Regions from separate parts of the Paenibacillus xylanilyticus genome, predicted to be linked through region 2. Evidence: riboswitches for the same ligand, from Rfam matches in the RefSeq annotation. Region 2 holds a riboswitch; the other holds the start of a gene.
What was found. A riboswitch is a leader RNA that binds a small molecule or an ion and turns the genes downstream of it on or off. The one in region 2 is predicted to bind S-adenosylmethionine.

Region 1 (16,147 bases), 3.0 Mb from region 2:
TCACCAGGGCGGTTGTTAAGTAATACACTCGTTTTTGGCAGCTCAGTCCGTTAAAGTACTAATTTTATGGGAGGTAACAAGCACATGACACTCACACCTGATCAACAGTCAGCAGAACGTAATACAGCTGTTCTTGCCATTAATGTGGGCCAGCCTCAGCCATTGCCTGGCCAGAAGCGTGAAGTGCTAAGCGGCATTGTCAAACTTCCCGTATCCGGCCCGGTTTTCCTGTCATTCACTGGAATGACAGGAGATGGCCAGGCGGACCTGGAGAATCACGGCGGACCGGATAAGGCTGTATGTGTATACGATTACAGTCGATATTCCGCACTGGAACAACTGATGGAGCGCAAGCTGGACTGGGGAGCTTGTGGTGAGAATTTAACGGTGGAAGGCTGCTCTGAGGATCAAGTCCGGATTGGTGATATGTATGAACTGGGCGGAGCTTTGGTTCAGGTTAGCCAGCCAAGACAACCCTGCTTCAAACTCGCTGCCCGGTATGATTTCAAAGAGTTGCCTGTGTATTTTCAGGAAAGCGGCTATACCGGTTTCTATTTTCGCGTACTGGAGGAGGGAGAAGTCGCTCCTGACTCTCCGTTCAGGCGTATCCGCACAGACCCTGCATCCATGACCGTTCTCGAGGCCAACCGGGTCATGCATCAAGGGAAGAAGGATGCAGCCGGCATGCATGCATTACTGGCTATTCCATCGCTTTCGGATAGTTGGAGGCAAACGTTGTTGAAACGTTTGGATAAGCTGGAGAGCGGGCAGTAGGTTCACAACATATCATCGTCCAGAACCAAAGATGAATTTCACTTTAAACTAACTTGGGAGTGTGACTAACTTGACGATTTTAGGCGCAATTGAAGCTGGGGGAACCAAATTTGTATGTGGGATTGGAACTGAAAATGGTGAGGTGCTTGAACGGGTAAGTTTTCCTACAACCACACCGGAAGAAACGATGGCGCAGGTTATCGCTTTCTTTGAAGGCAAAGGGATTGAAGCTTTGGGCGTAGGTTCTTTTGGACCGATTGACCCGATTGAAGGAAGTCCTACGTACGGATATATTACAACTACACCGAAGCCTCATTGGGGTCAGTATGATATTATTGGCAAACTCAAGGAACATTTTGATGTGCCGATGACGTTTGATACGGATGTAAACGGAGCTGCGCTTGGAGAAGCGACCTGGGGAGCAGCACAAGGGCTGGAGAGCTGTCTGTATATCACTGTCGGAACAGGTATTGGTGCCGGAGCAGTCGTAGGCGGTAAAATGGTTCACGGTTTATCTCATCCAGAGATGGGACATATTATTGTACGCAGACACCCTGAGGATACATATGAAGGCTTTTGTCCATACCACGGGGACTGTCTGGAAGGACTCGCAGCGGGACCAGCTATCAATAAACGTTGGGACCAACCGGCGTATGAGCTGCCAGCAGATCACAAAGCCTGGGAGATTGAGGCACATTATCTGGCGCACGCACTCATGAATTATGTACTGATTCTCACTCCGGAAAAAATTGTGATGGGTGGAGGGGTCATGAAGCAGGAGCATCTGTTCCCCATGGTGCGCAGCAAATTGCAGGAGCTGTTAAATGGATATGTTCAGCATCCGGCCCTTCACTCGGGAATCGACGAGTATGTCGTTCCGCCAGGCCTTGGTGACAATGCCGGTTTGTGCGGATCGCTGGCCTTGGCCAAATTGGCTTTGAACAAATAATTCAATTGATCACAAGTGGTTGACGAATTTTTCCATTGTGGTAAGATATGAGCAACAGCATACTACGGTTAATGAGGAAGCACCTCTCTTGCAATGAATTTGCAGGAGAGGTGCTTTTTTTGTTGCCTGGAGGCGGCTCATCTAACTGTGAATAGGCTGCAATATTAAGGAGGGGAAATCGATGGAAGTCATTTTCATGAACAGATTGTCCAAATTGTCAGGTCAACATGAGGAACACGCTCAGCTGTGGATTGGTGAGGAGGAAGGTGCCTGGCATCTCGGGTGGAGCCATTATGAGGAAGGAGATCGCGAAGACAGCATCTGGTATGAGGGGAGCTCCTGGGAAGAACTGCTCCATATTTATCGTCACCAGTTGGCGATTCGAATGAGTGAAGGTTACCGGCCATTGATTCAGGGACTGTTTCATGAGACGGATGATCTGAAATTACGCAGTTATGGTGGACAGCGTCTTCATTGTTATAGTGAACGCTACGGCAATGAAGAGTTATATGCTGATCTATGCACATGGCGGAGAAGAAGGGCAGCGTCTGACCGGAAGGCCCCATACTTTATTGCAACGAATCGTTTGCTGCGCATGATCAGTGCATTCGTACCACAAACCATGGAGGAACTGATGCAGTTACCAGGTGTTGGGGAGAGCAAAGCAAATGAATACGGTCAGGAGTGGATGGAGCTAACAAGCGGAGTAGAGCGTTCTACGGCTTTTCCACTTGATTGGGTGCAAACGGTATTGTCCGAAGATGAATATGAGAGCTGGTTGTACAAGCAAAAAGAACAGAAATATAAGCAGGAGCTGGACAAGTTCACCACTCGCAAGCAGGTGCTTGAGGGTATGAAGGAAGGGTATACGCTGGAAGAGATTGTGAATCGCTCCGGACTATCCCGCAGAGAGCTGATTGAACTGCTGGAGACACTCGATACGGAAGGTTATGATACGGATAGCCTCCTGGATGCAGAGCTTGCAGTCATGCCTGAGCAGGAGCAGGAGGCGGTCTGGAGTGCATACGAGGAGCTGGGAGACAGTTTCCTGAAACCTGTATTACATAGAGTATACGGCGGGGATAAGCCGGTTAGCGGCAATCTGGAGCAAGTGTACGAGAGACTGCGCATGATCCGCATTCGATTCCGAAGACATGTAGAAACAGAGCGGAACGCGGGCTAGGCAGCCCATATCGTTTCGAGAGAAGTTTTTGAGTACAGAAAAAAAGACGAAGCTGTTTCTCCCTGAATGGAGTGCTTCGTCTTTTTGAATGAATACGTTCAGATCCAATCTTTTTTGCGGAAAATAAAGAACATGCTCAGGCCAAGGGTCACCATCAGGCCAATGACTACAAAATATCCATACTTCCAGTCCAGCTCAGGCATGTTGTTGAAGTTCATCCCATAGATGCCGGTAATGACCGTCAGGGGCATGAACACCGTTGTAATGGCGGTAAACACGCGCATGATTTCGTTCGCCCGGTTGGCGATACTGGATTGGTAGGCTTCTCGCAAGTTTCCCATTAGGTCTCGATAAGTCTCGAACGTCTCGGATATTTTCACAGCATTCTCATAGATGTCACTGAAGTACTTCTGCAGCTGGTCATCGATGAGACGCAAATCCTTTTTGTTGAGCGTATTGATGACCTCTTTTTGAGGTCCAAGCACTTTCTTGAGCCACAGAATCTCACTGCGCAGCCCGATAATTTCATTCAAATGGGACTTTTTCGTATGCATCAAAATATCTTCTTCCAATTTCTCAATGCGTGCTTCGATCCGGTCGCCGACGGTAAAGTAGTTATCCACAATCAAGTCGACCAACAGATACAGAAGACGATCGGGAGTGCTGACTTCCTGTTCCCACAGAATAGGCTTCAAGGTCCGCAGTTCGCTGACCTTCTGCTTCGTAACACTAATGATATAGTGTCTCCCTAGAAACAGGTTAACCGCACGCAAAAAGATCTCTTCGTCATCAAAACGAATGCTGTTTACGACAATAAAATAATGGCTCTCATAAATTTCAATCTTAGGACGCTGCTCTTCATCACTCAAACAGTCCTCTACAGCCAGATCATGCATCATGAACAGCGGCTGAAGTACCGCCAGATCATCAACGTCTGCATCGATCCAGTAAAATCCCTCAGCTGGTGGCGTTAGCGCCTGCTCAATATCGTCCACCGGGATAAATACACCGTTGTTTACCAACCGGATTTTCATCGTTCATCCACTCCTTCTGCACCCGCCAAACAGGCGGATTTTCATCAATATGGGCGCAAAAAGAACAGATCAGCCGGTCGGCAGCGGAGCCTGGAAGTCAGGACTGCGTTCGCTCTATAACCAAACGGAAATAACGTCCCGCTGCCGGCATGCTGATGTCAATTCTCTATGCAGTTTGTCGGAATACGGCTGACAGTCAGGCCTCGGGTCGCCATCCATTGAATATGTCACCTCTCACATAAGGGTTTGCAACACTTGTTTAGTATACCGCTGGTACATGGTGCTTTCAAGCGCAAAAATGTGTCTATTTCGCGCCCTGAAGCAGTGTATGACAGCGATAGACAAACGGTTCCGGCCTACATGAACAGACATAAAACTACATGCTTGACGTGAGAGGATTAATGTTTTAAAGTAGACGGTGAAGTACACTAATTACACAATCGAATAAGGCGAAATCTTATCAAGAGTAGGTGGAGGGACTGGCCCGATGAAACCCGGCAACCGGCGGTATACCGCACGGTGCTAATTCTTGCAGCGACTAAGTGTCCATTGAGGCACTGTTGTAACTGAGAGATGAGAGAGGCGCATATCTATTTACATATGACCTTTCTCGGAATCCGAGGAAGGTCTTTGTTATATGCACCGACTTCTCAGCACTGATTTTCGCTATGGAACTTGAGTTTGTCAGGTTAGAGCGTTGCGCTTTTTGCAATTCTCCACCTATAGACAAGCTCATGGCAGTCTAGAACGATTTTGATGTGGTACACATCAAGCCTGTGATGGCTGCATCTATCTATGCACAAGGAGGAGTTGTACATCATGCCAATTAAAATTCCAGACGCACTGCCTGCCAAGGAAGTCCTCGCAGGTGAGAACATCTTCGTAATGGACGAGACACATGCTTACCAGCAGGATATTCGTCCACTACGCATTGCTATATTAAACCTGATGCCTACCAAGGAAACAACAGAAACCCAATTGCTTCGTTTGGTGGGGAACACCCCTATACAGGTCGATATCGTTCTGGTTCATCCCAAGTCCCACACATCGAAGAACACGTCACAGGAGTATCTGAATCTGTTCTACAAAACCTTTGATGAGATTGAACACCGCCGTTTTGACGGAATGATCATTACAGGTGCCCCTGTTGAGCAGATGGATTTCGAAGACGTGAATTATTGGAAGGAAATCCAGGAGATCTTCGATTGGACCAAAACCAACGTTACATCGACCATGCACATCTGTTGGGCTTCTCAGGCTGGTCTGTATCATCATTTCGGTGTACCTAAGGTAGCGCTGGAAGAGAAGTGTTTTGGCGTATTTCCACATACGATCAACAAATCTCACGTACAGCTGCTTCGCGGATTTGATGAAGTGTTCAATGTTCCACATTCCCGTCATACCGAAGTTCGGCGCGAGGATATTGAGAAAAACGATAACCTCGAAATTTTGGCCGAATCGGAGGAAGCTGGCATTTTCCTCGTTGCCACCAAAGACGGCAAACAAATTTTTGTGACAGGGCATGCGGAGTATGATCCATTGTCCTTGAAATGGGAATATGACCGCGATGCATCCAAGGGATTGGATATCGCACTGCCAAAAAACTATTTTCCAAATGACGATCCATCCCGTGTTCCTCCGGCAACCTGGCGGGCACATGCAAACTTATTATTCTCTAATTGGCTCAATTACTATGTGTATCAGGAGACGCCTTACGATATTGGCCCGCAAATCTAATCGAGATTACAGGAGGATACTGCAATGGAAGACAATAAGTTAAAAATCGAAAGCCGCTTGGCTCAAATCGGATCCGTCAATGAGCCGGGAACTGGTGCCGTGAATTTCCCCATCTATCAATCAACGGCGTTCCGACATCCAAAGCTCGGGCAGAGCACAGGCTTTGACTACATTCGTACGACCAATCCAACACGTAAGGTACTGGAAGAAGCTGCAGCTGCACTCGAATCCGGTGATGCCGGTTTTGCCTGTAGCTCAGGCATGGCAGCGCTGCAAACGATCTTCGCCATGTTTGGACAGGGAGATCATCTGATTGTCTCACTGGATCTGTATGGGGGAACGTATCGTCTTCTAGAGCGTATCCTGTCCCGGTTTGGCGTAACGGCAAGCTACGTGGACACGAATGATTTGGTGGCCATGGAAGACATTCGTCAGCCGAACACCAAAGCTGTATTTATCGAGACGCCAACCAATCCCCTTATGATGATTACGGATATTGAAGCGGTCAGCTCCTGGGCGAAAAGCCATAACCTGTTGACGATTGTGGACAATACACTGCTGACGCCATTCTTCCAACGTCCGATCGAGCTCGGAGCAGATATCGTTGTTCATAGCGCAACCAAATACCTGGGTGGACACAACGATGTGCTTGCCGGATTGATTATCACCAAGGGCGAGGAATTGTCAGCCGAAATGGCATTCCTGCATAACTCCATTGGTGCGGTACTATCTCCAAGTGATTCCTATCAGTTGATGAAAGGCATGAAGACACTCGCGCTGCGAATGGAGCGACATGAGTATAATTCACTTACCATTGCCAAGTATTTGCTGGAACATCCATCGGTGGGGGAAGTATATCACCCTGGTTTGTCAGATCACCCGGGATACGAAGTGCAGAAGAAACAATCTAGAGGAAACACAGGCATCTTCTCTTTCAAAGTTAAAGATGCCCGTTTAGTTGAACCGCTGCTGCGCCATATCAAGTTAATTGCTTTTGCCGAGAGTCTTGGCGGCGTTGAATCATTGATGACGTATCCTGCGGTACAAACGCATGCAGATATCCCGCTCGAAATACGCGACGCCATAGGTGTCGATGACCGCTTGCTACGCTTCTCCGTAGGAATTGAGCATGCAGAAGATCTGATTGCGGATTTGGGGAATGCCCTGGAAGCTGCGCAGCGTGAGGTTGAAGGAGGCGTACATCATGAGTGAGCAGAACAACAAGCAATCCGAATTGAAGTTTGATACGAAGCTGCTGCATTTTGGTGACGAAGTGGATAAAACAACAGGAGCCTCCAGCGTACCGATCTACCAGGCATCCACATTCCATCATTTTGATATCTTTAATCCACCACAGCATGATTACAGCCGTTCGGGTAATCCGACACGTCAAGCGTTGGAGGATTACATCACACTGCTTGAAGGTGGAGCTCGAGGATTCGCCTACTCTTCAGGAATGGCTGCAATCTCCAGTGTGTTCCTGATGTTCTCGGCAGGCGACCATATGATCGTAACAGAAGATGTGTATGGAGGAACATACCGACTGCTCACATCCATTCTTAGCAGAATGCAAATTGAGACGACGTTTGTGGATATGACCAATATTGAAGAGGTGAAGGCGGCCATTAAGCCAAATACGAAGGCTGTCTATATGGAGACACCTTCCAACCCAACCCTGCGGATCACGGATATTGCTGCCGTCACATCCTGGGCACAGGAACATGAACTAATCACCATTCTCGATAACACATTCATGACGCCATATTATCAGCGCCCGATTGAGCTCGGCGTGGACATTGTTGTACATAGTGCAACCAAGTTTCTTGGTGGACATAGTGACGTACTTGCAGGACTTGCCGTTGCCCGTACCGAAGAGCTGGGGAGACAGCTTAAACAGCTTCAAAATGGACTTGGTACCGTACTCGGTGCTCAAGAATCCTGGCTTCTGATGCGCGGCATGAAAACACTTGGAGCGCGTATGGCACACAGTGAACAAAGCACGGCGAAGCTGGCCGCCTGGCTAAGCGGACGCAGCGATGTTACCGCAGTATACTATCCTGGACTGCTGGAGCATCCGGGTCGTGAAGCTCACGAGCGCCAGTCCACGGGTTATGGAGCGGTTGTCTCATTTGACGTAGGTTCGGGTGATCGTGCCAAAGCGGTGCTTAACCGGGTCAAACTGCCAATTGTGGCCGTCAGTCTGGGTGCTGTGGAGAGTATTTTGTCCTATCCGGCGATGATGTCTCATGCAGCGATGCCTGCTGAGGTTCGCCTTGAACGGGGCATTACCGATGGGCTGCTTCGCTTCTCAGTCGGGCTGGAAGATATCGACGATCTGATTGCCGATCTGGATCAGGCGCTTCAGGAATCATAATCATCATTTTGAGCTAATAGAGCAATCAATAAATAAGTCTAAAAAAGCTGGAATTATAATAGAATGAATATGTCAATATTTTTACTTAAATTTAGGGCACCTTTCCATAAGGTGCTTTTTTTCACATGTAACCTGTGTTACGATAGACAGAGTACAGAAATGCGATGTTGCCACCAGCACTTGCAAGCGATGCGTCTTATGCATAGATTCCCAATGAGCCGTTTTTTCAATAACCAGAATGGATCGAAAGGTTCCAATCCATCTAGAATTTCTATTTCTGCACAATCCTTTGGAACCAACCAATCATGCACAAGACTGGCATATATACAAGTCGGGACGGATCGTGAACATATTTTCTCTTCATGAGGGAGGCTTTTTACGATGAGTACGGTAGACCGTATCTTAGATAAAGCTCTTCGGGGCGAACGATTAGACCTGGAAGACACCATTCAGCTATTTGAATCGAATGAAGTCGACAAAATCGGGGCAGCTGCCAATGTTATTATGAAGCGTATGCACCCTGAGCCATACAGAACATTTGTCATTGGGCGTAACGTCAACTACACCAACGTGTGTGATGTGTACTGCCGTTTTTGTGCTTTTTATCGCAGACCTGGATCAGATGAAGGATATGTATTGCCTGACGAAGTGATCTTCCAGAAAATTCAGGAAACACAAGATGTGAACGGTACTGAGATTCTGATGCAAGGCGGAACGAATCCCAACCTGCCTTTCAGCTATTACACGGATCTGTTAAAAGCAATCAAAGAACGTTTCCCGAACATTACCATGCACTCCTTCTCACCAGCGGAGATTATGAAAATGGTAGAAGTTTCGGATGGTCTTACGCTGGAAGAGGTCGTACGTGCCATTCACGAAGCTGGACTGGATTCCTTGCCAGGTGGAGGTGCTGAGATTCTGGATGACCGTACACGCCGCAAAATCAGCCGTCTGAAAGGTTCATGGCGCGACTGGATGGACGTTATGCAGACAGCTCACCGGATCGGGATGAACACAACTGCAACAATGGTGATCGGTTTGGGCGAATCAATGGAAGAACGTGCACTTCACCTGCTTCGGGTACGTGAAGCCCAGGATGAGTGTATTGCGAACAAATATGACTCCGAAGGCTTCCTGGCATTCATTCCTTGGACTTTCCAGCCGGATAATACGAATCTGAAACTGGAGCGCCAAACTCCGGAAGAATACCTGAAGACGGTAGCGATCAGCCGACTTGTACTTGATAATATCAAAAACATTCAATCTTCATGGGTAACCATGGGTCCTGAAATCGGTAAAAAATCACTTGAATTTGGCTGTAATGATTTCGGCAGCACGATGATTGAAGAGAATGTCGTATCCGCTGCGGGTGCTACATACAAAGTCAATATTGGCTCGATTCTTCAGCTCATTCGTGAGGCGGGTTATATTCCAGCACAGCGTAATACAAGATACGATATCCTGCGCATGTTTGATGAAGAAGAGAATTCGGTGCAGCAAGATTTTGTCATGCAGAACTAATAAGAGAATTTATCTAAATCTAGATAATAGAATGAAGACCACGGGTTACCCATTGAATGGGTAATCCGTGTTTTTTTGTAGGATGCTTGCCATAAGGGGCTATTCCGAGGTCATGAAAGAGTACATATTACGCATATGGCGATATTTTATAATGATATTGAACTGTTAAAATGAAAGAAACGGAGCCACAGACATGCTGGAGAGGAGCAAGTGAATGAAAAGAAGGATGCTTGGCAGGACCGGTCTCGATGTACCTGTGTTGAGTTTTGGTGCTTCTTCCCTGGGTTCGGTATTTCGCGATATTGACCGCGAGGAAGGGATTCGTACGGTACATGCAGCTCTGGATGCCGGAATGAACTATATAGATGTGTCACCCTATTATGGTCTAACCAAGGCAGAGACGGTACTGGGAGAAGCGATACGAAGCCATCCTCGCAGTTCATATATTTTATCAACAAAGGCGGGACGATACGGTGAGAATGAGTTTGATTTTTCCCGTAAGCGCATTCAGGATAGTGTCAAAGAAAGTCTGGACCGATTGAACACCGATTATATCGATATTCTGTTCCTCCATGATATTGAGTTTGCACCAGCAGAGATCATTATTGAAGAAGCCTATCCAGCCTTGCTGGAACTGAAAGAGCAGGGTGTCATTCGTCATGCGGGAGTTTGTGGTCTGCCCCTGCCCTTGTTCGAGAAAGTGCTGCCGCAGATTGATGCCGATGCCATCATCTCGTATTGTCATTATGCATTGAATGATACCTCACTATTGTCCCTGCTGCCGTTATTGGAAAAAGAGGGAGTTGGCCTTGTCAATGCTTCGCCTCTGTCGATGGGCTTATTAGGTACAAGAGGCACACCCGCCTGGCATCCGGCAGATGAACGCGTCAAACAAGTCTGTCTTGAAGCTGCGCAGTTCTGTGCAGAGCAAGGTGTGAATATTGCCAAGCTGGCTGTGCAGTTTGCTACGGCCAATGAACAGATCCCAACCACACTGGTGAGCAGCGCAAGTGAAAATAACATCCGTCATAATGCAGAGTGGGTAGATGAACCACTCGATGAAGAGCTTTTGGCAAAGGTACTACGTATTCTGGCACCCGTTCATAACATAACGTGGACTAGTGGTCGTCCCGAGTATAACGAACCACAACAGAAAGCAGCGAAGGGGGAACAGGGATGAAGGCTGTTGTGTGTGAAGAGATCAATCGTTTGACAATACAGGAAACCGACGAACCCATTCGAGCTGAACATGAGGCCATTGTATCAATCAAGCGGATTGGCATCTGCGGGACGGATCTGCATGCGTATAAAGGCAACCAGCCCTATTTTACCTATCCTCGTATTCTGGGACATGAACTGTCAGGGATCATTGATGACATTGGCCCGAATACTGCTGGCCTTCAAGTTGGAGATCAGGTAAGCATTATTCCCTATCTGCACTGTGGTCACTGTATTGCCTGTCGAACAGGGAAAACCAATTGCTGTGCATCTATGCAGGTCATGGGAGTACATGTGGACGGAGGGATGCGCGAAAGAATCAGCGTGCCTGTTTCCCATTTGATTAAGGCGGAAGGACTTACCTTGGATGAAACAGCGATGGTTGAACCGCTCAGTATCGGTGCTCATGCCGTAAGAAGAGCAGGTGTGCAGCCTGGGGAACAGATTATAGTAATCGGGGCAGGCCCGATCGGACTTGGTGTCATGGCTTTTGCGAAACAGGCAGGTGCCCGAGTAATCGCCATTGATCGGAACCTGGACCGATTGGAACTAAGCCGCACCTGGGCCGGGGTAGATGTTGTAATACAGGCAACAGATCAAGTGATGGAGAAGGTTGCTGAAGTGACAGAAGGGGATTACGCTTCAGCTGTATTTGATGCAACAGGTAATGTACAGTCCATGAATGAGGCCATTCGGTATGTAGCTCATGGTGGACAATTGATCTATGTAGGATTGGTCAAAGCCGATATTACGTTTCATGATCCTGAGTTTCATAAGCGAGAGATGAGCATATTGGGCAGCCGTAATGCAACGCGTGCGGATTTTGAGCAAGTGATATCGACTTTGCGGCAGAAAAAGCTCAGCATGGATGGCTACATTACGCACCGAGAGCCTTTAACTGAGCTTCCTTCCGCTATGGACAAGTGGTTGCTCCCAGATACACATGTAGTTAAAGCTATAGTTGAACTGTAAAAGTAAGTGTAGGATATTGAAAATAAAGAAAAAGGAATAATTGCAGGAATAAAAAACCTCTCTCTAACCTGAAGTGATATTCTATCACAGGGTCAGAGAGAGGTTTTTGGGGTTCAAGTCGTTGGGTCATTTCTCCGGATGGGTGATAATCCCAGCGTGCGGATCAATATGGCGCACAATGGATTTCAACCAGATCATCTCCAGAAAGTGAACTTCATAGTACAATGCCCCCGGAATGTGATGAATCCATCCTTCAGCAGGCAATAAGGAAACAGATTCTGAAGAGGGTACAGGAGATCTGGGTTCCCGTCGCAGACGTTTGCGAACGGCTTTTTCAACCTGCGAGCTTTGGGTAGTCAGAATGTACAATTTGCGAGTGGTCGTAAATCCGCGGAACGCGATATAGACCGTTTCATATGCAATAAGATAGGCAATAACAGAGTACATCGCTTGATCCCAACCAAAGACAACACCAGCGGCTGTCAGAATCAGCAAGTTGAGCAGCATGATTATTTTTTCGATAAGCATCCGTTTCCCGCTAAATACTCGTTCAGGTGGCCGGGAGGACGGATCACCGATTTCCAGCGTATCCAGTGTCCCGCCATACCGCACCACAAGTCCGATTCCAACACCCAGACATAATCCGCCGAACATGGCGGCAGCCAGCGGATGTTCAACTAGAGGCGGCATGGGATGAAGCACGATGGCACCAATCGAAAAGACAACCAGACCCAGTACAGTAACGAGTACAAATTTCTTTTGTACCAGCCTGTAGGATAAAAATATAAACGGAACATTGAATAAGAACAGGAACAATCCAATTCTCATCTCAGTCCAATGGGCGAATAGAGAAGATAGGCCTGTAATGCCTCCAATAATAATCTTATTGGGATGCAGGAATAATTCAAGTCCCACGGAGGCCAGAATCCCACCGGCGATCACCAGCAAAAGATTCAGGAAGCGGCGCGTGGATGATATTCTGGTTTTAGCGGTTTGTGGCACCGGATTAGCCGATATCAGAGGTGCTTTCATACGTCATCCTCCTTTGTGCGGCTGGCGAGCCATTCTCCCTGGGTTGATCACAGAAGATCGGCGAGGAGCCGCAGTTACGATCCTGTGCCTGTTCTGAACAGGTACAGATTTTATCCTTCTTTCTGTAAAACCTTCGGTTCTTCTTTCTTCTTCCGAGGATCTTTGAACTTGAATATTTTATCCAAAATTCTAAACACATGTTTGGACTCTTTGGTTAATAACGGTCCAAGAATGGCCAGAATCAGTACGTACAGTGCGGCAAACGGCTGGAGAAGCGGCAAGAGTCCACCGGCTTTACCCATGTTGGCCATGATGATCGAAAATTCACCGCGGGATACAATGGTTAAACCAATATTAGCAGAAGCTTTTGGAGACAGTCCCGCACTGCGTCCAGCCAGCATGCCTGCCAGGAAGTTACCGAATAGCGTAATCACAACAGCAATCAGAGCCAGCCATACGGCTTCTCCGCCAAGGGACAGAGGATCAATGGACAATCCGAAGCTGAAGAAGAAGATGGCTCCGAAGAAGTCACGGAACGGCAGGATCAGATGCTCAATCCGTTTGGCGTGTTCTGTCTCTGCAAGGACCAGACCAACTAGTAATGCACCGATGGCCTCGGCCACGTGAATGGTTTCGGAGAATCCGGCTACCAGGAACAATGCACCAAAAATCACAAGTGAAAACAATTCATTGGAGCGTATTTTAAGCAATTTGTTGAGCAGTGGAGTCGCTTTGCGCCCCAGTATGATGACAATAAGCATGAATCCAAGCGCGATAAGCGCGGATACGATGACGCCTCCGATCGAGGATGAGTCACTGAGCACCAATCCGGATAGGATGGAGATGTACACAGCCAGGAATACATCTTCGAACATGATAATTCCAAGAATCATTTCCGTTTCCGGATTGGCAGTACGTTTCAGATCGACTAACACCTTGGCCACGATGGCACTGGAGGATATGGTGGTAATCCCAGCAATAACAAGTGCCTCAGCAGGTGGGAAATTGGATGCAAATCCGAAAACTAATCCAAGCGTAAAGTTAATCGCGATATAGATCGAACCGCCGACGGCAATGGATTTACCGGATTTGATCAGACGTCCTACCGAGAATTCCAATCCGAGATAGAAGAGCAGGAACAGGATACCAATCCGGCCCATAAATTCGATGAAAGGCTGACTTTCAATAAAACGGAAGTCCAGATGCCATATTTTCATGGCATGTGGACCAACTGCCATCCCGATCAGAATGTAAAACGGGACGACCGAAAAACGCAATTTGGCAGATAAGAGGCCAGCGGCAGCAATTAGAACGAGCGCCAGACCTACTTCAAAAATCAGATGATCCATCGACTCACCCCCTTCCGGTCAGGAGGAGGGATTTGAAGAGTTTCTGTTGGTTGCGCTCGCCAACGGCAACAACGGTAGACTCTGCAGTAATCACGACCTCAGGACCGGGGCTGATATGTTTTTTGTGGTTTTTCTCTACAACGGCAATAACCGTTGCCCCAGAGTTTTGACGTACGTCCAGTTCACCGATGGACTTGCCAATGCATCCATAGGAGGCTTCGACTTTGTACCATTCGATAATTAGATCGTCAAAAGTAACTTCAATATTTTCAAGCTGTTTAGGCTTATAGGTCAATCCGCCAACGATAGCGGCAATTTGTCTGGCTTCATAATCATCAAGTGTAATCATGGAGATGCTTTGATCCGGATCGTCGTATTCAAAATGGTACATTTCACGCCGTCCGTCATCATGAATAATGATCACAATTTTATCTCCACTGCTCGTTTCAATCTGGAACTTCTTGCCGATTCCCGGCAAATCTGTTTCACGTACATCCATGGATAATATGCCTCCTTAAATTGAGGGCTGGCCACAGAAGACAGGCTTATTTCCCGAAAATAGAATGATCTGTATTTGGAAGAAACATTAAATGATGCGGGCAAACAGAGCCAGGTACTCCTGACACACAGCCGTATACATTGAATTTTGAAAGAAATTGGATATGACAAATACAATATCGTGACACACTGTTAACTTTGTCGTTAACTAACGTTTGCTTAAAGGGTTATAAGTTATGCACAAGTACACCGTCTATTGGACAGAGATGTCTCTATGCATGGCAACCAAACATACGGTGCAACGCTTAGTGAAGGGCGTTTACGTATCTTGGTGCATGAGGGGCGAGGGACAAATACATACTGGTGAATTTAATGGGTAGCAGAAATAATCTGCGCTTAAACAGACAAATCAACGGTTTAAAGGGCAGACGCGGAGTAGGAATTCGCAGCATCAGCAATAAGGCAAGCACCAAAAATACAGGCTTGTTATTCGTCACTGCAATCAGCTTGACCATGACTTGCGAGTATTTGCGGATAGCAGGTTTTTGCTGAGTTTCGGGTATTTGCAATAACACTTCCTTATTGGAAGTGGCATCAACGGATACGCCAACAGCGGATTCTGTCTGCATCGGAATAGGGAAGCACAACGCTTGGAACAAACACAAAATGATGATAAAAGCACTGCGGAGCATTCTAGGTTGTTGTCTCATTTTGGCTTCCCCCCTTTTCCGTGAAACATACTGTTATCAAAATAATAACACATTTTTGTCTGAACTCCAAACCTCTTTACAAATATACTGAGAAATGATGACACGCTTTCCATCAATCCGCTTCGTATATCCCCCTCGGCCTTGCCATATACTTTGAACAGGAAGGAAAGGAGTGATTCTTGTGGAGCTGTTCGCCGTATGGACCGATGTGTCAGGGCAAGAGGAAGCAGATCAATTTTATCGCTGCATCAAAGAAAAAACCAAAGGTTTACATATAAGCAAAAGAGGTTTCCGGCTCACTTTCAAACATAATGACGGCAAAGCAGCCTGGGTCTGCAGAGGGAATGAAAATCACGTGGATTTTCAGCAGTGGCTGCCTCAGATCAGTGACTTGCTTGCCAAAGGACTGGCTGATTTCATTATGGATACCCGGGAGCGCTCCATTGTAGAAAACATGATTTCCAAGGCCTGTTCCGTTATGGATGAATATGAAGTGGAGAAGGTACACCGGATCTGCATGCCCTTGTTATTTAACGGTGATCTGGATCAGCCAGGGCTTCGAGAGAAACGGCGCTTAACCCTCGCAAATGGTCTTAGACATGATCTGGAGGAGGTTCATTTCTTTCACCTGGAAGGCATTCTTCATTTTCGAATGAAGCAATACAAGCAGGAACTGCATGAACTGGTGGAGTACGCACTGGATGAATTTTGGATGGATCGCCAATACGAAGAATTCATGGGATTGTTAAAATATTTTGTGTTCTTTCAGGAAGCCAAAGTTCCGTTGGTTCATCTG
Region 2 (16,147 bases):
ATCAGGATGTACCTAACACGTTTCCATAGGAATTGATTAGGAATGTGATTAGGATATGATTTCGCCAAAAGAAATTCAGAAATAAAAACAAACGTGGGTGTCCCAAACAAGAGAGCAAGTTTTACTACCTCTAGGGACGTTACGGATGGGTTAGAAAGTACTCCCTCATAGTTTGTAAAGGTCATATTAATACAATGGATGGCGACAACAGTGAGACAGGCAAGACACCTAAGCCAAATAACTTCAGGGACCAGTTCTTTTTTCAATGCAAAATTCCCCTTCCGTTTCAATTTGATACAAATTGTATCACTTATGAATTGATTTAGTAAATATTGAATTTTTTGTTATTTTCTAAAGTCTGAACTTTTGCGAGAACTCAGAGAACATGACAAAAAGACCCCTACAACGTATTAGTCGAGACTATCACGCTATAGAGGCCTGATTTCAATAGTTCATTTTATGTTTAAAAAGTAACGCCGAACGGTTGAAGTCCTAACAATCCTTATCCGGTACCCCAGCTTCTTCTCTCGTACGGAAAGAAGATCCGCAGCCGCAAGTCGCAACCGCATTCGGATTATGGATGGTGAAGCCGCCGGACATACCGGACTCTTCAAAATCAATTTCAAGACCATTCAGATATTTCAGGTTTTCTTTCTCGACTACAACCTTCATATCGTGAATATCCATATAAATATCCTCATCGGATTCTTTATCATCAAAGCCCATGGCGTACGAAAATCCGGTACAACCTCCCGGTGCAACGCCCAGACGCAGGAACATGTCAGGTGTCTCTTGCTGTGAAAGCATCTCTTTCAATCGCTCGGCAGCTGTTTCGCTGATGCTAATCATGCCAGGTCACTCTCCTTTTCGTTAACTCTTCTTAAATTATACTCCACCCCGTCAAGAGGCTCAAGCCATGTTTATCCCTATTCTGTGTCTGTCCTGGCTCCTTTTTCTTGCCAGTGTATTGAACCCCCGGGACACGAGGTTTATAATGGATAGGTGATCGCTCTGAAATGTCGATATTTTGTCATGACTTATTCAAACGATGATCATATATGGAGTTGTAATTTTTTTCACATTTCGAGACTGCCACGCAGTCCCCAATGCATATAGAGTCATCAGACTCACTTTTAGATTTTACAACCATTCGGCCAAAAACTTAAAGAAAAATTCAGCTTTACACATGCAGCATATGCTGCACCGGGTAATGGAGGGTTAGTCCTCTAAAGAGGCGGCAGATGACCGCATCTTTTTTATGTAGTTCTGTAAACAAGACCTACATTTAACTCAAATCCGGTTAAGAACAGGAGGAAACCAAATGTCTACATTGGTAACACCATTCACAGACAAAAGAATGGCGGAAATCGTTGAGAAAGTGCAGAACGGCGTAAGGCTGAGCGTAGAAGACGGCGTCTATCTGTATCAAACGGATGATTTGCTGACTCTCGGCCAACTGGCCAATGAGGCCAACCTGCGCAAGAACGGCAAGAAAGTGTATTTTATCGAAAACATGAGTCTTTACTTCACTAACGTTTGCGAAGCACACTGCGCTTTCTGTAACTTCCGCAAAGACCAGGGCGAAGAAGGTTCCTACACGTTGTCTGGAGAGGAAATGATCGAGTACGTAGAGCAGCATATACACCCGGGCGTACGTGAGTTCCACATTGTAGGCGGACATAATAACCATGTGCCTTTTCAATATTATGTCGATTCCCTGCGTGCTTTAAACGAAAAATATCCGAATGTAACATTGAAAGCTTATACGGCGGCAGAGATTGATTTCTTCACTCGCATCAGCGGACTCAGCATTAAGGAAGTGCTGCAGGAACTGCAAAAAGCAGGCCTGAAATCACTGACGGGCGGCGGAGCAGAGATTCTGTCCGATGAGTACCGCAAAAAAATGCGTGTCGACAAAGCAAACGTGGATCGCTACCTTGAGGTACATCGTACCGCTCATAATTTGGGCATGCGTACGCATACTACAATGCTGTATGGATCGATTGAATCTTACGAGGATCGCGTTAACCACATGGCACAAATTCGCGAACTGCAGGATGAAACCAACGGTTTTATGGTATTTATTCCACTTTCCATGCAGCCTAAGAGCAAAAATGCCAGCATTATGCGCCGTAACTCGGCGTACGAGGATCTTAAAACCATTGCGATTAGCCGCCTCATGCTGGATAACATTGACCACATTAAAGCATACTTCATCAATATCGGCCCACAGCTGGCTCAAGTCGCCCTTGGATTCGGTGCTTCGGATGCACACGGCACCATCGTTCGCGAACGGATTAGTCATGCCGCAGGAGCCTTGACGCCTGAAGGCCTCACCCGCAAAGAGCTCATATGGCTGATTAAGGGCGCTGGTCGCATTCCTGTTGAACGCGACACCTTCTACAACGAAATCCAAGTATACGAATAAACCTGCTGCATCGTCTCGATAACCTCTTTCATCCATAACAGGAGAACGACCACTCGAATCGATGCATCAAGTGGGTATAATACCTCTAATTTTAGACTCCACAATTTTCGATATAATAATTACAATAAAACAAAAGGAGCAGCTATGTGAAAGCATAGCTGCTCCACAGGTTACAGCCCCGATCATACGGGACTGATGCAGAAAGGAAGCCGAGTCATGAAAAATTTCGTCATTCTCGGGGGCGGCTATGGCGGCCTCACGATCATCAAGGAACTTCTGGAAGGCAAAATACCGTCAGATACACAAATTGTGTTGGTGGACCGAAGCCCATTTCAGGGATTGAAGACCGAATATTACGCACTCGCAGCAGGTACCGTATCGGACTATGACCTGCGCATCCAATTTCCAGTCCATGAGAAAGTCACTTACCGTTATGGAGAAGTCACTTCGATTGATCTGGAACAGCGTCAGATTGAATTTGAAGGCCAGGATCCTTTGGAGTATGACAAGCTTGTCATCGGACTTGGCTGTACAGACCGTTTCCACAATACTCCGGGAGCTGAAGAATACAGCTGTACCATTCAAAGTTTTAGCAAAACGCGGGAAACCTATCTCCGTCTGAACGAAGTGAAAGCTTACGGACATGTGCATATTGTTGGCGGTGGCTTGAGCGGTGTCGAGATGGCTGCTGAACTGAGAGAGAGCAGACCAGATCTCAACATTAGTATTCTGGACCGTGGTGAGCGCGTATTATCCGCATTCCCGCAGCGGTTGTCCGCTTACGTGCATGAATGGTTTAACGAACATCAGGTAGAGACACGCGGACATGTCGCCATCTCTCGTCTTGAAGGGAACGCTATCTATAACCGGGATGAAGAAATCCTGACGGATGCTGTAGTATGGACTGCCGGCATTCAGCCCGTTAAAGTCGTGCAGGATCTCGACGTTACAAAAGACCCTCAGGGCCGGGTTGTACTGAATGAATATTACCAAATTCCTGAATACACAGATGTTTATGTGGTCGGTGACTGTGCCAGTGTACCTTATGCACCAAGTGGTCAGGCTGCAGAAGTACAGGGTGAACAGATCGCTCATATTCAGCATGCCCTCTGGAAAGGCGAAAAGCCCAACCCGCAGCCGCTCAAGCTCCGCGGCACGCTAGGTGCACTCGGCAAGAAGGCTGGGTTTGGGCTAATGGGCAAAACGTCCATGATGGGACGTGTACCTCGTATCTTGAAAAGCGGCGTGCTCTGGATGTCCAAGCGTCATCTCGGTTAGTCGAGATCCAGCTCATCCCAGGCATCGGCTTCGGCAATTTTGGCCAAAATGGCGTCATATAGATCTTCCACTTTGTCCGTGATGACAACTTCACCGTTGACCAGTGCAAAAGGAGTCATATAACATTGGCCACAGTTGCTGAGGCAGCCGTATTCTATCACGTCATAGTCTGGATTCTCTTCGAGTTGCTCCATGACTTCATCTGTGCCAAAATGCATATTGTTGGCACAAAATTCAATAATCGGTCTCATGTAGGTTCACCTGCTTTGTTTGACCATTTTAATTTACGGCCAATTGTAATATAATATATAGAGGAAAGGAGTTGAAAAATATGAGCGAAAACGCACAAAGCACCATGTATGATGAGGTATCTGACGTGCTTGACAAACTTCGTCCGTTCCTGCAACGCGATGGCGGTGACGTGGAACTGGTCGACGTGGAGGACGGCATCGTTAAGCTGAAACTGGTCGGTGCCTGCGGCAGCTGCCCAAGCTCCACCATTACCTTAAAAGCCGGGATTGAACGCGCCCTTCTTGAAGAAGTTGACGGTGTCGAAGAAGTCGTACAAGTATTCTAATCAATCCTTCACGAAATAAACCTCAAGAGCCTTTCGCTTCAATCGAAGCGGAGGGCTCTTTTTTTGTGCGTTTCTCTAATGTCCCTCTTCACGCTGGATGGTTGGACGTATAGGATCGAGCCCGCCCGAAACATCCATAATGTTGCCTGTAATAAAATCGGAGTGATCCAGGCACAAATACGTAATCACCCGAGCAATATCTTCACCGCTCCCAGGACGGCCTCTCGGCGTCTCCTGATCGGTTATGCCAGCTAATTCATCAATCGTTTTTTCCTTATTGGCCCCCCGGATATCACCGGGACACACCATATTCACCGTAATGCCGTAAGGAGCCTCCTCCACAGCAAGCGTCTTCGTAAAGGATACCAGACCTACCTTCGCAGCAGCGTAAACTGCACGATGAGGCCAGGATCGTGCCTCTCCCGCATGACTGAAACCAAAATGAATAATTCGGCCCCACTTTTTGCGTCGCATCTCCGGAAGCACGCGTTGGTCGAGAAGCATGGGGCCCAGCAGGTTCCCCTGTACCAACATTTGAATCTCGGCCTCGGTATAGTCTGCAAACAATCTTCGTTCGCGAACGAAAGGTCCCGCATTATTCACCAGTATATCAATACTGCCCAGCTCGACTTCAACCTGTTCTACCAACTTGGCGATGTCTTCCGTTTTGGAAATGTCTGCTTGAATGGCGATGCACTGTACACCTTTTGCTGTGATCTGGGCCTGAAGTGCTTCAGCTTCGATACGGCTGTGCACGTAATTCAAGGCAATATGGCATCCCTGATCTGCCAGACGGAGGGCCGTCATTTTTCCAAGACCTTTGGCACTTCCCGTTATGAGGGCAATCTTCCCCTTCACGTCCATCCCCCTCTTCAAAGAGCAGTCACTCATCCAGTATAAAAGATTTATCATCCCCTCACAACTTGCAACACCCCGCCAATCTGTTCCATGTGCAAAAAAGTGTAAATTGAGGACTATATACTTAATTTTAAAATTACCAAAATGAACTGGACTAGGTCCTAAGAAGTAAAAATAACCCTTATTCACCATAAATACCTTGTCAGTGGTAACCGCATATGGTAATGTCGATAAGTCATTATTTTCTTATGATGATAACGACATAATACATATAATCATGTAATTTCCACGTTATATGATGCATTCGAAAGGAATAGCATAATGAAAAGATGGTTACCTGCACTTTTGACAATGTTTCTCGTAACTGCGCTCCATCTCCCCTTTACTCCACAAGCATTCGCAGAAAGCAGCAATGATGGCAACTCACAAGATTACGAATGGATTGATGGACCAGCGTCTGTTTCCCTGGATGATAAGGCCACACTACAAGTTGCCGAAAATCTAACTTATCTTGACGCTTCCAACACCAAGCGTTTTATGGAAGACAGTGACTCTTTCCCAAACGGTACTGAAATCGGTAGTATATATGGAGCTGGAGAACAATCGAACTGGTATGTCGTGTTTGAATATAATAATACCGGACATATCGACGACGGTGATCAAGATGATCTGGATGCCGACGAACTTCTGGATAGCTACAAACGAGGTACTGAAGATCAGAATGAGAAAACCACTCCGGACAATCAGCTATTTGTCACCGGATGGGATATCGAACCTGCGTACGACAATAATACACATCAACTGCTGTATTCCCTCGGCCTTAAGGATGCCCAGCAGGAAGAGCTTGTGAATTACAATGTTAATGTCCTGACGCGTGAAGGATATATCGGAGTTATCCTGGTAACAGACAGCGCGAATTTTGAACAAAATCGCCAGCAATTCGAAGATAGTGTACTCAGCAACCTTACCGTAAATAAGGGGTACAAATACGAAGAATTTAATGCATCTGTAGATAAAAAATCGGAGCTTGGTTTGACTGGACTTATTTTGGGAGGCGCTGGAGTAGCCGTGGCAAAGAAAGTCGGTCTGCTGCTTCTGCTCAAAAAGGGTTGGTTCGTGATCGTCGCTGCTATTGTTGGCGCATTCAGTTGGTTACGCCGAAAACTGACAGGAAGAAAAAATAAGTCTGATTCCCATTCAAACGAACGGGATATCATATCACCTATAGAGGAATCCTATCAGCAACATGCCGCTGGACAAGAGTCCCCGAGGCAAACAGGTACAACATCTGATCGAAATTCAGAGCATGATCCTAATAGACATTCATAACGTTTTGCACATAAAAGCCCCGCAATCTTTGATAGATTGCGGGGCTTTTAACATGCTTTTTAGTATGAAAATACAGAACTATTTAGAATGCAGGTTCAACTGCACCTTGATAACGTTCCTTGATGAAGGTTTTAACTGCTTCGGAATTCAGGGCAGCAGCCAGCTTCTTGATCGCATCTGCATCCTTGTTGTCTTCACGGGCAACGAGAATGTTTGCGTAAGGGTTGCCTTGCAGATCCTCGATAAGCAAGGAATCCTTCTCCGGATTCAAGTTAGCTTCAAGGGCATAGTTGGCATTGATGAATACCAGATCGGCTTCATCCAGCTGACGAGGCATCATGGCTGCATCGAGCTCAATAATATCCAGGTTTTTCGGATTAGCTGTAATATCCTGAATGGTGGATGCAATATTGGTATTGTCTTTCAGCGTAATGATTCCTTCTTTTGCAAGCAGCAGAAGTGCACGACCACCGTTTGATGGGTCATTAGGAATGGCTACTTTGGCGCCGTCTTGGAGTTCATCCAAAGATTTGATCTTTTTGGAGTATCCAGCAAAAGGCTCAACATGAACAGGCGTTACCGAAACGAGGTTAAAACCACGTTCTTTGTTTTCTGTGTCCAGGTACGGCTGGTGTTGGAAAAAGTTTGCATCCAGTTGTTTATCGGCAAGCTGTTGATTTGGTTGAACATAGTCGTTGAATGTTACAACCTGCAAACGAATGCCTTGAGCTTCCAGCTCAGGTTTGATGCTCTCCAGGATTTCAGCATGAGGTGTAGGAGAAGCTCCCACTTTCAGTTCCACCGTACGCGGTGCACCTGCCTCATTATCTGCGCCACTGTCGGAATCCTTGTTGTTTCCGCATGCAGCCAGTACCGCAATCAGCATCAAGCTTAGCAGTGCAAAAGACCATTTTTTCATGAGTAAAACCCCTTCTCCAATAAATTTTTTTGTTGCATCTTTGCATTCATTCGATATGGAATGGATGCAGTATGCTATATATGTGTTATTTCCGGGTGAACAGTTTAACCAGTTGATCGCCAAACATTTGCAGAACTTGTACGAGAATAACCATAAATGCAACAGAAATAATCATAATTTCATATTGGTATCTGAAGTACCCATAGTTAATTGCTAGCGTACCCAGTCCGCCTCCGCCGACCATACCCGCCATGGCTGTATACGAAACCAGCGTTACAATTGTGATTGTAATCCCAGCGAGCAGACCAGGCAGTGCCTCGGGAAGCAGTACACGTCTTACAATCTGTCCGGTGGATGCTCCCATTGCCTGAGCCGCCTCGATGACACCACGGTCTACTTCACGCAGCGTTGTCTCGACCAACCTTGCAAAGTAAGGAGCAGCTGCGATGACGAGCGGCGGTATGACGCCAAGCACCCCAGTGGCTGTACCCACGAGTGAACGTGTAAACGGAATGAGGGCAACAATCAGAATGATAAATGGTACTGATCTCAGTATATTAACAATAATGGATAACACGGTGTAGATTGTACGTGACTGGATGGAAGCCGATCTTGCTGTCATGAATAGCAGCACACCCAGCGGCAACCCGATAATGATGGTGAACAAACCGGAAGCTCCCAGAATTTGCAGTGTTTCTATGGAGGCCTTACCGATCTCTTCCCAACGTACAGTTGAAAAATCCATATTAACGAAGCACCTCCACATCAAGCCCTTGCTCCTTCAATTCCTGCACAGTCCGGCTGATCGCATCTGCATCGCCTTCAAACCGCACGGTCAACTGGCCATATGGGATCTGTTTGATCCTTGAGATCGTACCTTGCAGAATGGCGAAGTCCACTCCGGTCTGACGAACGGTTCTCGACAGAATGGCTTCATACGTTTTCTCACCCAAGAACGAAATTTTGACCAACTGTGATCGGCCATCCTGCAGTACTGTTCCTCCCGCATGTGCCATTGCTGCTTCTTCTAGAAGAAGCTCAGAATCGTGATCACGCTGCATGAAGTCACGCGTGATGGCATGCTGTGGTTTAAGGAAGACATCTGTTACTGGGCCTTGCTCCACAATTCCCCCCTGATGAATGACAGCAACTTGATCACAAATGCTCTGAATAACATGCATCTCATGCGTGATCAAAACAATCGTGAGATTGTATTTCTGATTGATGTCCAGCAGCAGCTTCAGAATCGAAGCTGTCGTCTGCGGATCAAGGGCAGATGTTGCTTCGTCACACAGCAGAACGGAAGGATCACTGGCAAGTGCACGGGCAATACCAACTCTTTGTTTCTGTCCACCTGACAGCTGAGCCGGATATTTGCTGCTATGATGCTCCAATCCAACGAGAGTTAGCATCTCCTTCACCTTGCGGTCAATATCAGCTTTAGGTGTATTCACGAGCTTTAGTGGAAAAGCTACATTGTCATATACTGTAGCCGAGGATAACAGATTAAAGTGCTGAAATATCATGCCAATCTTGCGTCGCTGCTTCTGCAGCTCTGTCTTATGGAGACCGATTAGGTTGACTCCATCTACCCATACCTCACCAGATGTTGGTCTTTCGAGCAGGTTGATACAACGGATCAATGTACTTTTCCCTGCACCAGAGTGTCCAATCACTCCGAATATTTCACCTTTACCGATCTTTAGATCCAAATCGGCTAGGGCTGTCGTTTGTTTTGAACCTCTGCCATACGTCTTGGTTAATCCTTTTAATTCGATCAATATGACTTCTCCTTCCCACCGCCTACATGTATCTTTACCCGAATGAAAGGAAAACTCCCCTCTGACATATAAAAAAGAGCCCTTTTGCAGAAACAAAAAGGGCTCTTCACGCGAAAGAATATACCTTCTCATCTGCCAAAATCGTGCTGTGCACCATTTTGTAGGAATTAGCACCTAACATCTATAAAGTATGACTGGTTGTCATGTCGTTATAAATCGGTTGCCGGGCTTCATCGGGCCTGTCCCTCCGCCGCTCTCGATAAGAAATATTAAATTTATAAGTTCAGTGGTAAAATGTAAATGGTATGCATGTTAATGTCATGTAACGCTTAATTAGAAACTCAGTATAATCCAAGTATTCCGCTTTGTCAAAGGTAAATATTACACAATTATTTTGCCACTTCTGACATGCCCTGCTTGTGCCACATTTTATTAATGTAACCATAAGATGCTTTTAGCGTTTCGCAAACCATATCCACACCCTGACGCAATTCCTCCAGGTGCTGATCCAGATCTTCAAGCTTCACTTTCCCCTGCAACGTTTGATGAAGCTGCCACAGATCATCCTGCATCTCGGAATTCATGTAGTGAATCTCCATATTCCGACGTTTGCGCAATTTGCTCATCGGTTCCCGATATGCATCCTTAATTTTGATTAATTCAACAGCAAGATCATTATGCATTTTCGAATAGCCAAACTGTCTCATCACGGTAAAATACGAAAAATGGGATTTTACCTTGGAGGTGTTCAGATTAAAAATTTCATTTAATACCGTGCCTGTCTTATCCAGAATTGCAAAACAACGAATGAACCCATCCTTGTAGAAGTACACGTATCGGGCGTACTCGGCCTTCTCCTCAATGGTCATGTCATCGGTGGAGCCAGCCCTGACCTTCTGGCGGAAGTGGGAAGCAGCGAAGCAGGCCTGCTCCAGCTCGTCCAGTGAAGAAATTAATCCCTGCGTCCATACGTACAGTTTGCGATAATCGTGAGTCGGGTCCTGATTCAAATCCAGCTGTCGTTGTAACAGTCCGAGTGTCTCCACCATGGACTCGATCGCTTCTTCCAATACGCCCTCATTCTGACGCGGCAATTCACCCAGCAACGTTCGCAGCATATACAGCCTCCTCTTTCCACTCTGCTGATCAATAAGATGATTTATAATATTAAACCTAATCGGAATCAGAGTAAACGTATGATCGCTGCTTACATTAGGGTGCCCTGCCCCGCCTGACATCAAACAAAGCCCACCTGCCCAATGATGTGCATCATTGGATGGCGGACTTTGCATTTGGAAACCATGAACGACTCTGTACAATTAAATGTTAGAAACGATCAGCTGGTCGATGAAGCTTGTACACCAGGAAACTCATATAGGTTAATATCCCGAACAAAATGGCGATATCAAGCATGTGAGCCAGAGCCACGAACATGTACACTTCCGGACGGCTGATGGTAAGCATCATGCCAAAACCGATCAGGACTTGGAGCAGAATGAGCACCACAGATACAACGCCCAATGCCCGAAGTTCCGTATTATCCGGATGTTTGCGATATGCATAATGCCCCAGGATTGCAATCACAATAACAAGGGAAGCAGCGGCTACACGGTGAGCAAATGCTACGGCCACGCCACCAGACAGTTCAGGTATAATCTGTCCGTTACAGAGCGGGAAGCCTGAGCATCCCCCAGCTGAGTCGGTATGACTTACAAAGGCCCCTGTGTATACCACAAGATACGTGTAGATGGTTGAGAACCATACCAGGTTGCGGAAGCTTTTGCTGACCCGCGGGTATTTGTTCAATCTTTCGAGACCACCATGACGAGCCTCCTGCCTAATCCCGAGAGCCATCATCAGGGAACTGGCAAAGGCAATCAGGGCAAAACCGAAGTGCAGCGCCATGACCGCCGATGATTGGGAGAAGACAACGGCAAAAGCCCCCATAATCCCCTGGATAATGACAAAGATCAACGTTAAGAAGGAAAACAACTGCAGATCACGACGTGATTTGCCATATCGTAGAAATGCAACAAAAGAGGCAATGGAAAGTAATCCAGCCAATGCGCTGACCGCGCGATGCGAATATTCAATCAGTGAGGCTACAGTATGTGCAGGAACGAGTTTACCGTTACATAAAGGCCACTCCGTGCCGCACCCCAGTCCGGATTCCGTCTTGGTAACGACCCCGCCGCCGAACGTAGCCAGGAACATAACAAGACAAGTTAATACGGTTAACCATTTAAACAAGGTTAAGTGCTTCAATTTTTTCTCACCCGCTGTTGGTTTAAGATGGCGAAGAATGATCTCTCCGCTTGTTTCGATACTTTGACACTTATTTCACAACTAACACAACTAAATTCATTATACCGGATAAAAGTGTCATTGACGCCTCGCTTTGTGACAAAATGTTAACGTCTGTCGACAGAATGACCAATAAGTCATCACCTTATATGTACCTTTATATTGTCCCCTGAAAAAGCAAAAATAAAAACGCCATTTCCCCTTTTGAAGAGGAACGGCGCCAATTAGAATTCACAGACGAATTCGCCCGTGCCTTCCTTTATTTATGAATCGTATTGTAAACTTCAACCGCACGCTGCAAAAATTGTTCAATCTCTTCTCTCGACTTGCGAAGTTTGTTCACGTAGCGAACAAGTTCGCGACCATCGGTGTATGCAACAAAGCTTGGAATACCCAAAATATTTTGTTCCTCACTAACGGTGCCCACCTGATCCACATCGACCTCAATCAGTGTCAAATCGCGAGCAAATTTTTCCTCGACCTCAGGCATAAACGGATCAATGTACTTGCAGTCTCCGCACCAATCTGCCTTAAATACCGCTACGGTAAGCCGAGGAGATTGAATGGCCACATCAAACGCAGGCTTGGATGTAATCTGTTCCATGACAACATCTTCCTTTCTGTACCTTGTCTTATCCTTAGTGAAGCAAATTGCCGAGTGGAAGTCAAATATTCAGCACATACTTATTTTAAAACCAACCCTGATGAAAGGATGACAGGCGATGACTTCCACCCGAAACGAAGCTGTATCCCCTGATTCGCTCTTTCGTATTGTTCGTTCCATTCCTGGAGCAGCCAGAGAAGTATGGCGTGGTAAACAGGCCGCTTGGAAGGCTTCGGCGCAGCTTCGTCATCCTTCACGAGATTTGGCTTGGGAAGCTGATATGGCTGAGACGCTAAAGGGAGAAATCGAACGCCTGTTACCCGGAACGGAGACGGCTTCTGCCCGCCATGCCAAAAGCGCCCCATTATGTGAAGAGGATTGCATCATTCTGGAAGAAATTAAAACGCTAACGGTGGAAAATAATCGAAGCAACATCACACGTACAGCAGCCTATTTGGCATGTTATGACCAATATCCCGAACTGCATTGGGCCCTGCTTGCCCACATGGTTTCCCGCAACGGTGGTTATCACATGACCGATCTGCAGAGCAACCTTATGCATAATTTGCAAAACCAGACAGATCGGGAGCATATGTATCGGTTGCTCGAGCGCTGTAATGCACTCATTTTCCAGGATGCCTATCCTCAGCTTCTGCTCTACATGAACAGCAGGCGAATCGGGCGAAGCTGCTTCCACCTGCTATCGCATTTTCACGTATCGGCGTTCATGACACCCATCTGGGAGCGATTCTGGTTGGAACGATGCAGCTCCCTGCTTAGTGTGGCATTAATTATTAATGAGCAGAACTATATTGAGAGCCGGGTCGTACAGCATCCTTATTTTCAAAAAGAAGTACTCTCCAAGCCTGCATTTCACCTTCACAACCTCGCGGGGCTTAATCATATTGTGTTTCCACTTGGGCGCGGAAAAGGACTCGCCGGGAGGGTAATCGAACATTTTGGCAAGCTGGATGAACGAATCATGTTTGGCAAAAGCCTGTACGCCATGCTGTTTGGCACCGAGCAGGTGTACACACAAGTGCTCGATTTTGCCCGTTCGGTTCCCCACAGGGGCTCACGTGCCGAATATTGGCCGGGTCTATTCACAACGAGCTTGGAGGGCTCAGCCGATTCGAAATTCTATACTCAGGAACTGCTGGAACACGAATGGATGCCAGAAGGTAGGCGATTATACAGCCCAGAGCTGCTCGCCGTATGGAAAGACACACCATATGAACCGATCACCAGACAGGACTGGCTGCAAAATCGGGATAGTCTTGGCCACCTCAGTGCACCGCGTCGTCCCTGGTTGTTCGAAATGAGCCATGAACACCGATATGGGATGCTCAAAACGGCCGTTGCCCATGATGCCAAGACATTGCTGCATTAAGCGACCTAGAGTACGGTTTTCTCGAATCGGCTGTCAGCTGTTCATCTTGTACGATTTCAGAATAAAAAAGCCCTGCCCGCTTAAGCAGCAGACAGAGCTTGTACTTATTATAAGAATGTTTGGCATCAACCTATGCCCGCTGACCCGAACCACGCTGAAGACGCATGAGCGGCCGCAGTACCTTTTGCAAAATACGCGGGTAGCTGCCAAGTTCATCTCTGCGCAATACGCGAAGAATGACGAGCATGACCAGGTATACGACCACAACGAGAGCACCGACAACCAGGCAAGTCATGAGGAAGGATACACGTGCTGGCAGGAATAAACCGAAGATCCAATTGCCAGCCCAGTTTGCACCAAAACCAATACCTGCAGCAAGCAGGACAGTTACCACGAAACCAACCCAGCGATCACCCATGATCGAGAAGGTTACGATTTTTCTCAGTACGCGCAGGTTCAGATACGTAATCACCAGGAAACATAATGCTGTTGCAATAATGATCCCATAGATGCCGAAGATCGGAGCCAGGATCAAGCTTGCTACCAATTTAACGATAATCCCTGCAGCTACACTGATCATTGTAATCCGCGGTTTACCTACTCCAAGCAGAATGGAGTTTGTCGTCATCATCGTAATTTGGAAAATGGTACCGAAGGTCAGCAGGGTAATGATTGGAGTCCCATCTGGCGTACTGAACAGTAATCCATTCACCGAATAGGCTGCCGCACATAGGGCAATGACGATTGGCATGCCTGTCAAAATCGAAATGCGCATGGCCAGCGTAATTTGATTCTGGAGATGGGCTTCATCTTTGCGTGCAAAGGCTGCCGAAATGACAGGTACAAGCGATTGGCTAAGCGCAATGGCCAGAATTGGCGGGATTCCCGCAATACTTTGCGCCTTCGCACCGAGGATCGCCAGCACCCCTGTTGCCTCTTCTAGCCCAATACGGCCACTGAGCAGCGGAACCACGAGTGATGAATCGATGAAGTTAATCGCCGGAACCGCAAGGGACGATAACACAATGGGAATCGACAGTTTGAAGATATCACTGTATATCCCTCGCATCGGCAGCTGCTCTGCACGAACAACCTCCAGCTGGGCTGCACGATCACTACGGCGCAGCTTCAAGGTGAAGTACAGCATGACGGCAAACGCACCGATACTGCCGAGCACCCCACCGAATGAAGCTCCTGCAGCAATCGTTCTGTCATCATAATTCCATTGCAGCATGACATATGCCACGATGATGGCTGTACCTACCCGGGCGAACTGCTCTACAATCTGAGATATACCGCCTGCCGTCATATTGCCGCGTCCCTGGAAGTAACCACGCATCATGGCAATAGCCGGGAAAAGCAGCAGCGCCGGAGCAAGGGCCCGAATCGCACTAACAGCCTCCGGTACCTTGGATACATATGTTGCATAATAAGGCGCTGCAAACCACAGTAAGGCTGACATGACAACCCCGGCTACCGCGGCAAAGATCAAGGCAGCCTTATAAATTTGCTGTGCTTCTCCCGCGCGCCCCAGCGCGTAGCGTTCAGACACCATCTTGCTGAGCGTGCTGGGAATTCCCGCTGTTGCGACGGTTAACAGCATTAAGTATACCGTATTGGAGATGGTAAACGATGCGTTACCGATATCGCCAAGGATATGCTCTAGCGGTACCCGCTGCACGAGACCAAGTACTCTGGCAATGAGTGCTGCGGCCGCCAGGATGAGCGTACCCTTAATGAATGTTTCCTTCTTAGACAAACTAATTCCCCTTCTTTCCCCCACACGGACGTGCATCTGGTTGAAGCCCATCCCGAACGTCTATGCGAATCTTGCTACCCAGATAATAAACAGAACAATCATGACAATTTGCAAAATAATTTTCATTACCGTACTGGTGAACAGGCCAACGACGGAACCGAACCCAACCTTTGTAGCCTTGGAAGGTGATGATCCGCCGATTAATTCCCCGATAAATGCACCGATAAACGGTCCCAGTACCAACCCGAATGCAGGGATGACAAATGGACCAATAATGACACCAATCGTACTCAGGGTTGTAGATAGCTTGGAGCCTCCGAACTTCTTGACGCCCCATGCACTAACCACATAATCCGCTACGAACAGAACCACCACGATTAGAATCTGGAAAATCCAGAACCATACACCAAACGGATCGAAGCTGAAGAACCAGCCATAGACCAGAAACGCGAAAAAGATCGCTATAGCTCCAGGCAGTATCGGGTATACCGTTCCGGCCATTCCCACTGCAAACAAAAGCACAATTAAAATCCAGCCAACGGTTGCAAGCAAAGGTTATTCCCCCTTCAAAATGTGTTCACGAATGACTTCCACGATTCCATCTTCATTGTTGCTCGCCACAATCAGATCGGCGGCTTCCTTCACTTGTTCCTGTGCATTCCCCATGGCAACACCCAGACCTACCGCCTCGATCACGGCCAGATCGTTCAGGCTGTCTCCCACTGCGACGACTTCGGACATTTCTATGCCCAGCAGTTTGCAGACCTCAGCCACGCCACTCGCTTTTGAAATGCCAGCCGGGTTAATCTCGATATTAACAGGTGAGGAATTCGTCATTTGAAGGCCTCCCAGCTGCTGCAGTTCCATCATGATCTGATGACGAACCTCATCATCCTCCGTATTGAAACCAAACTTCAGCC

Region 1: linked by a shared signal. The riboswitch ahead of metA (homoserine O-acetyltransferase MetA) and the one ahead of F4V51_RS23980 (methionine ABC transporter ATP-binding protein) in region 2 are both predicted to bind S-adenosylmethionine.

The regions. Positions count from the first base shown of each region.
Region 1 covers NZ_CP044310.1:1,945,745-1,961,891, forward strand. Annotated here, with positions in the region: gene F4V51_RS08870 (phosphodiester glycosidase family protein) at 1-54, shown strand, start outside; gene F4V51_RS08875 (MOSC domain-containing protein) at 85-774, shown strand; gene F4V51_RS08880 (ROK family protein) at 845-1,723, shown strand; gene F4V51_RS08885 (HRDC domain-containing protein) at 1,905-2,906, shown strand; gene corA (magnesium/cobalt transporter CorA) at 3,005-3,940, opposite strand; gene F4V51_RS08895 (hypothetical protein) at 3,990-4,133, shown strand; SAM riboswitch class I at 4,395-4,520, shown strand; gene metA (homoserine O-acetyltransferase MetA) at 4,760-5,677, shown strand; gene F4V51_RS08905 (PLP-dependent transferase) at 5,702-6,889, shown strand; gene F4V51_RS08910 (trans-sulfuration enzyme family protein) at 6,882-8,051, shown strand; gene mqnC (cyclic dehypoxanthinyl futalosine synthase) at 8,433-9,572, shown strand; gene F4V51_RS08920 (aldo/keto reductase) at 9,787-10,752, shown strand; gene F4V51_RS08925 (zinc-binding alcohol dehydrogenase family protein) at 10,749-11,762, shown strand; gene F4V51_RS08930 (YitT family protein) at 11,889-12,794, opposite strand; gene F4V51_RS08935 (cation:proton antiporter) at 12,905-14,143, opposite strand; gene F4V51_RS08940 (cation:proton antiporter regulatory subunit) at 14,148-14,642, opposite strand; gene F4V51_RS08945 (hypothetical protein) at 14,947-15,351, opposite strand; gene F4V51_RS08950 (putative sporulation protein YtxC) at 15,524-16,147, shown strand, end outside.
Region 2 covers NZ_CP044310.1:5,385,727-5,401,873, forward strand. Annotated here, with positions in the region: gene F4V51_RS23930 (acyltransferase family protein) at 1-266, opposite strand, end outside; gene F4V51_RS23935 (HesB/IscA family protein) at 493-849, opposite strand; gene mqnE (aminofutalosine synthase MqnE) at 1,322-2,428, shown strand; gene F4V51_RS23945 (NAD(P)/FAD-dependent oxidoreductase) at 2,645-3,706, shown strand; gene F4V51_RS23950 (YuzB family protein) at 3,703-3,957, opposite strand; gene F4V51_RS23955 (NifU family protein) at 4,038-4,283, shown strand; gene F4V51_RS23960 (SDR family oxidoreductase) at 4,359-5,141, opposite strand; gene F4V51_RS23965 (DUF2167 domain-containing protein) at 5,463-6,470, shown strand; gene F4V51_RS23970 (MetQ/NlpA family ABC transporter substrate-binding protein) at 6,553-7,389, opposite strand; gene F4V51_RS23975 (methionine ABC transporter permease) at 7,475-8,134, opposite strand; gene F4V51_RS23980 (methionine ABC transporter ATP-binding protein) at 8,136-9,170, opposite strand; SAM riboswitch class I at 9,296-9,436, opposite strand; gene F4V51_RS23985 (Cthe_2314 family HEPN domain-containing protein) at 9,560-10,288, opposite strand; gene F4V51_RS23990 (COX15/CtaA family protein) at 10,497-11,435, opposite strand; gene F4V51_RS23995 (thioredoxin family protein) at 11,734-12,078, opposite strand; gene F4V51_RS24000 (DUF2515 family protein) at 12,197-13,468, shown strand; gene F4V51_RS24005 (putative polysaccharide biosynthesis protein) at 13,599-15,227, opposite strand; gene F4V51_RS24010 (DUF456 domain-containing protein) at 15,288-15,728, opposite strand; gene F4V51_RS24015 (Cof-type HAD-IIB family hydrolase) at 15,783-16,147, opposite strand, start outside.